2 regions of the Pantoea sp. X-Soil-OKNW-556 genome follow, and region 1 is predicted to be linked to the other one. Evidence: predicted binding sites of a transcription regulator. Region 1 holds the regulator's gene; the other holds the start of a gene.
What was found. Region 1 encodes LexA, which represses DNA repair genes until DNA is damaged. Its sites were predicted from a motif close to TNCTGTATGTACATACAGNA; they were not measured.

Region 1 (3,331 bases):
GGGCCAATCGCAGCCAGACGCTGGCGGGCGAAGTGGATCCGCGCCACGCGTGCCAGTTTCTGGGCTATCGACTTATCCGTACCGTGTTCGGTCGCCATCTGGCGCAGTGAAACGGTCGGCGAAAAGCGCACAAAGCTATCGCGACCATGCCAGAGAATGGCGAAGAATTTCTGCACACCGTTCAGAATACGCAGGTGAGGGGTGGATTCCCCCTGAACTTCACGTCCTGGTGCACGTCCAAACATCACCGATACTGGCAGCATCTGTACATCCAGTTCCGGGTTGCTGCGGTGCAGATCAAGGTAGTCATGGAACAGCTTTACGGACTCCAGATTCGGCACGAAATACGGGAAAACACGCGGTCCATCGTGGATAAACACATGTCGCGGCAGCAATGAGCCGTCAATTTCCAGCGGTGCGAGCGGATCGGGCAGATCGTGTTTCAGACACTGCGAACGCAGTGTGAGGAGATCGGCCTTGGAATCATAAGGCAGTACATACAGGATAGGCCGCGTCGGATCCAGTCCATGCTCGGACACGGGATCGGCGGGAATGGCCTTACTCTTTACCAAAATGGAGAGTGGTAAATTCAATAATTTATAATAAAGTTTACGCCAACCTGACATAGACAACTTCAAGCCTCTTGTTAGCAAAGCGCGGCAAGCATACCAGAATGCGCCGCGAAAATCTGTGGCTGCACCACTCCGGCTGCCCAGACATTGACGTCAAAACGAGTAAAGGGTTCAACGACATGGCAAATAACGTCACCGGTTTTCTCAGGATAGTGAAAGCAGCCGGTTATTCCTGGCAGGGATTGCGCGCTGCCTGGACACATGAAGCAGCGTTTCGCCAGGAAGCTATTGCCGCATTAGTGGCAATTATAGTGGCGTGCTGGCTGGATGTTGATGCGATTTCCCGCGTACTCATGATTGGTTCCGTAGTGCTGGTGGTCATTGTTGAGATCCTGAATAGCGCCATTGAAGCCGTGGTCGACCGCATTGGTCAGGAACGCCATCCGCTGGCTGGACGCGCGAAAGACATGGGATCGGCCGCCGTGTTGCTGGCTATTTTACTGGCGCTGTTTGTCTGGATCGCGCTGCTTTGGTCACATTTGCGATAAGGATTCCGGATTCATCAACTCGCTGATTTTTCCCTCAGTTTTGGTTTCCATTTCACCAATACCTGTATATACTCACAGCGACTGTATAAACAACCAGGGGGCGGGATGAAAGCGTTAACCAGCAGGCAGCAACAGGTCTATGATCTGATTCGCGACCATATTAACCAGACGGGCATGCCGCCAACGCGTGCGGAAATTGCTTCGCAGCTGGGCTTCCGCTCACCTAATGCGGCAGAAGAACACCTGAAAGCATTAGCGCGTAAAGGCGTTATTGAGATCGTTTCCGGCGCTTCGCGCGGCATTCGTTTATTGATGGAAGAAGAAGCCAGTGAGGGGCTGCCATTGGTTGGCCGTGTCGCTGCGGGTGAACCTTTGCTGGCGCAGGAGCACATTGAAGCGCACTACCAGGTCGATGCTAACCTGTTCAAACCCAGCGCTGATTTCCTGCTGCGTGTCAGCGGCATGTCGATGAAAGATATCGGCATTATGGATGGCGATCTGCTGGCGGTACACAAAACACAGGAAGTGCGTAACGGCCAGGTTGTCGTCGCACGTATCGATGACGAAGTCACGGTGAAGCGCTGGAAAAAGCAGGGCGCAATTGTGCAACTGCTGCCGGAAAACAGCGACTTCCAGCCGATTGTTGTCGATACCCGCGAACAATCCCTGACGGTAGAAGGGCTGGCGGTAGGCATTGTGCGTAACGGCGAGTGGCTCTGATACCTTGATTCCCCCTGCTACGGCAGCCTTCTGTGCTGCCGTGGTTTTATTCTCTGACAAGACGGTAGTGCAGCAAACCGGGACGTGCTGATGCAGCTGTTTTCCTCCTCTGACAAAGCACTCTGGCGGCTGGCGCTGCCTATGATTCTCTCCAATATCACTGTTCCGCTACTTGGCGTGGTTGATACCGCCGTCATTGGTCATCTCGATAGTCCCATTTATCTCGGCGGTGTGGCGGTTGGCACCACGGCGACCAGTTTCATCTTTATGTTGCTGCTGTTTTTACGTATGAGCACCACCGGGCTGACTGCTCAGGCATTTGGTGCTGGCAACAAAAAGGCACTGGCTCGGGCGCTTACCCAGCCTTTACTCATTGCCCTGGTGGCCGGTGTGCTGTTTATTTTGCTGCGCACGCCAGTCAGTAATCTGGCAGCGGTGCTGATGGGTGGCAGCCAGGAGGTCCAACAGCAGGCGCAATTGTTCATTCAGATTCGCTGGCTGAGCGCTCCCGCCACGCTGGCAAACCTGGTCATCCTCGGTTGGTTGTTGGGGGTGCAATATGCGCGTGCGCCAGTGGTGCTACTGGTGGTGGGGAATTTGGTCAATATCCTGTTGGATCTGGCGTTTGTGTTGGGGCTGCATTGGGGCGTAGCAGGTGCCGCAGCAGCAACGGCACTGGCTGAATATACGACACTTGCCGTCGGATTATGGATGGTGGCGCGTGTATTGAAGCTGCGCGGAATTGATTTGGCGATGCTGCGGGAGAGTTGGCGCGGTGATGCTGCTCGTCTGTTTCGCCTCAATCGCGACATTATGCTGCGCTCCTTCCTGCTACAAATCTGCTTTGCTTCCCTGACGATACTCGGTGCACGTATTGGCCCGGATGTGGTAGCGGTCAATGCGGTGCTGTTGATGTTTCTGACTTTCACCGCGTATGCACAGGATGGCTTTGCTTATGCGGTTGAAGCGTGTTCTGGTGAAGCCGTCGGTGCCAAAGATCGCAGCCGGCTATTGCTCATCTGGCATGCTGCCTGCCGTCAGGCGGGGTTGGTCGCGCTGCTGTTTGCGGCGATTTATGCGTTATTTGGCACCCATATCGTGGCCCTGCTGACTTCACTGGAGGCATTACGCGATGCGGCCGATCGCTATCTGCTATGGCAGGTGGTGATGCCGTTAGTGGGCGTGTGGTGCTACCTGTTGGATGGCATGTTTATCGGGGCAACGCGCGGCCGGGAAATGCGTAACAGCATGGCGCTGGCGGCGCTCGGTTATGGCCTGTCATTACTGACGCTTCCCTGGTTAGGTAATCATGGATTGTGGCTGGCGGTGACGGTGTTTCTGGCCGTGCGTGGAATAACGCTCTGGTTCGTCTGGCGTCGTCACTGGCGTCATGACAGCTGGTTCGCAAACAGTTAACTATGATGCTTTGAATACAGAATAATCCGTAAGTGTGCTAACCATTCCGTAATGTCTACTATAGTTATCCTTATC
Region 2 (3,331 bases), 1.2 Mb from region 1:
GGTAGTCCAGACGAGTAGCCCAGTTTTTGGTCAGTGCGTATTCAACACCAACAGCAGCCAGCGGAGAAACGCCGGTGTCATGGTCGCTGATGCGGCCAGTAGTCGGGTTGGTCTGAGTTGAGTCAGCACGCCATACCATGCCGCCCAGACGGGTGTACACGTCCAGATCGTCAGTGATCGGGTAGCTCAGTTTAGCAGCCAGCTGAACGCCTTGTGCTTTGAACGCGCCGTTAGTCACGCTGCCTTTGTTCGGCATACGGCCCAGCCAGTCGTAGCCCAGCTCGAAGCCCAGGTACGGGTTAGCCTGGTAGCCCAGGAATGCACCTGCGCCCAGCTGACTTTCGTGAGTCGGACCGTTGTTGTTCTCATAACCGTTACCGTAGTAACCAGTATCGTGATACTGAGACCAGCCCAGTTTAGCACCGGTATACCAGGTGTCATCTTTAGGAGCGGCCTGCGCTACGGTAGCGAAGCCAGCCAGTGCCACTGCAATTGCGATAGCTGTCTTTTTCATTTTGCGCCTCGTTATCATCCAAATAGGCAATGAGCAAAAATAGTTTGCTCTTGGTTTAATCCTTCGCCGGGTCAAAACGCTCGCTTATGACTCTACCGAAAAAACGGAGGTTATTGAGCACCCTGGCGAGGTAAAGTCTACAACGAGATTGGAAAGTTACAAGTATGATGTGACGCCAGGCGATAAAAAAACAGGGATTTATACACACATTTTAACAATTGACACGGCATAATCTTCGTGATCAGAAATGAAAAAATCGGCTAAGCCATTGTCTAAGCTGGCGGGACAAGAATCAGTGGCTTAGCGTCAACTTCCGCAAAAAACAGCGTGAGAAAAATCCTAATTTTACTTAATGAAACAAATCTGAGGGAATTTTTGACGCAGATGGTTGTCTGCACAAAACCCCATCGTGTCCCTGAGGACGCATCACCAAACCCAAAGCTTCCCCTTCAGCAGCAGCCTGTTTGAGTTCACGACGTTCATCATCATTCAGCTCATAAGGGATCCACGCCAGCACGACGCTATAGTTACCGGTGCGCAGAGCTTTAACCATGCTTTCAACCGTACTGTAGCGTTCAGATTCAGTGATGTGCATGCTCTTTTCCAGCGGCAAACCAGATTGTTGCATCCAATGGCGATTCAGCTTATGTGCAGGTGTTAACCACAGCTGCCAGCGTGATTGTAAGCTCAATTGTTTTAGCACCGGCAGCAGCAGTAATTGCATCATGCCAGGTTGCTCGCTGTAGCGAAGTTCTGTAATGCCACCCAAAGAAGGTTGCGCTACGTCTGAAGTCGCAAAACGGTGAGAACGATCAGCGGTGCCAGAGAATTGAGTACGCATAATTTAATCACTCAGTAATGAACTGTATGAATATACAGTAATGAGTTCCTGGATAAAGATCAACCTCAATTTCTGAAAACGTCTCGCAAAATCGGACAAATTTTCACCTCGAATGCATTTATTCATTGAACAGCTGGAACGTTTTCAATATCTTCTAACCTGATGAATACATGAAGTATTTATTAGGACAGTTCTGGTAAAAGGAATTCAGGAAGGTATCAGGATGAAAAAATCTCACCCAATCGTCGAACAATCGAAAGCACAATTAGCCGCGCTAGGCGAAATTGAATCCCGCACGCAGTTTGGTGGTTATACGCTCTCAGTGGAAAAGGTTGTCTTTGCGTTTATCAATGAAGATGCACTTTATCTACGTGCCTGTGAAGCGGTGACGACCTATGCGACGCAATGCCCGATGGAGCCGCTGATATACAGTAAACGCGGTATACCGGTGACACTGAGTTATTACAAAGTCGACAAACGTCTTTGGCAGGAACCGGAACAGTTAATGCGGCTATCCTCTGGGGCGCTACACGCTGCGCGTGAGGAGTTGCAAACCCGTTATGTCTCACTGCGGCTGAAGGATTTGCCCAATCTCAGCCTGCGTATGGAAATGATGCTACACAAGGTCGGCATCTGCTCGGTCAAACATCTGTGTGAAACAGGTGCCAAGAAAAGTTGGCTGAAACTTCGCACCATCAATAAGCATATCGGCCTGAAGACGCTGCTGGCTCTCGAGGGAGCGATTTCGGGCCATCACGAGGCGGCATTGCCTCGTGAGGTCCGGGAGGAGTTATGCGCGTGGTATCAAAAAACGCTCCGCTAACAGCGGTTCAATCTGCTGCGAGGGTGCGGCGTAGGCGCGCAATTTCAGGTAACAGCGCAATTAATAATCCCAACTGCTGCAAAACTAACGGAGCTTGCGTCTCCGGGCTGGATTTCATTTCCGCCAGTCGATGCAGCAGGGTCTGCTGCATCTGCGTTGCCTCAGCATCGCTGACGCGTTCAATTTGCAAAACATCATCAACAAAGCACACCGCATCATCCAGCAACGTTAATAGTCGGGTGTCATTTAACCTGACCCGATGAGCGCCCAGCGCGGATATATAGCTGAGAAAGGAGTGATTCAGACAAAGTAACCGAAAGGCGTTTTCACGTAATGATTGCTGATGACGTGCTTCATTGCTCATATTTGACACAACTGAGGCCAGTTCGGCATCGGCATTGTGCGCATCTCGCCGCGCAACACGATAAGCCAGACGATTATCCTTGCCCTGATGATATTGCTCCATAATGGCATCAAGGTAGCGGCAGTTGGCATTGAGCGTACGTTCGGCTACCGCAGGCAACTGGCGGAAGCGCCAGTCTGGCCAAACGAAAGCGACAGCAAGCCAGGCTAAGCCACACCCCAGCAACGTATCCACCACTCGCGGCAGGGCGACTTCAAAGCCCTCGCCCAACAGATTGAAGCAGAGGAGCACCAGCAGGGTAATGAAGAGCGTTGCCTGAGCATATTGTATCTGGCGAAACGCGAAGAACAGCACACCACTGAGCACAATCAATACCAACTGTCCTTCGATGGAAGGCACCAGCCAGAGCACCGGTAAACCGATGGCAATCCCTGCCAGCGTCCCGCCAATACGCAACGCCAGTCGCCGTCGGGTGGCATTATAATTCGGCTGACAGACAAACAGGCTGGTAAGCAAAATCCAATAGCCGCGATGTACACCGGTGATCTGGATAAATCCGTAGCCGATGCACAACACCAACGACATTCTTACGGCATGGCGGAACAGGGCGGAGGTTGGCGTGAGATGCCGGCTAATGCGCAGCCGAATATCCGCCCAACCGCCTGGTCCATCATTGGAAAGATTATCGTCGCTGGATGGGGCAGGTTGCGCCAGTTTCTGTTCCGATTCGATCGATGTCAGTTGGGCATCTATGGCGCGCAAATTACGCAGCAGCCAGAATAACGCACG

Region 2: the regulator LexA is predicted to act here: its motif matches at 1,376-1,395, upstream of sulA (SOS-induced cell division inhibitor SulA).

Annotation. Positions count from the first base shown of each region.
Region 1 is NZ_AP035990.1:371,950-375,280, forward strand. Features, by position in the region: gene plsB (glycerol-3-phosphate 1-O-acyltransferase PlsB) at 1-626, opposite strand, end outside; gene AC6I8T_RS01640 (diacylglycerol kinase) at 752-1,120, shown strand; gene lexA (transcriptional repressor LexA) at 1,226-1,840, shown strand; gene dinF (MATE family efflux transporter DinF) at 1,931-3,256, shown strand.
Region 2 is NZ_AP035990.1:1,566,401-1,569,731, forward strand. Features, by position in the region: gene ompA (porin OmpA) at 1-514, opposite strand, end outside; gene sulA (SOS-induced cell division inhibitor SulA) at 864-1,355, opposite strand; gene AC6I8T_RS07125 (TfoX/Sxy family DNA transformation protein) at 1,579-2,178, shown strand; gene yccS (YccS family putative transporter) at 2,186-3,331, opposite strand, start outside.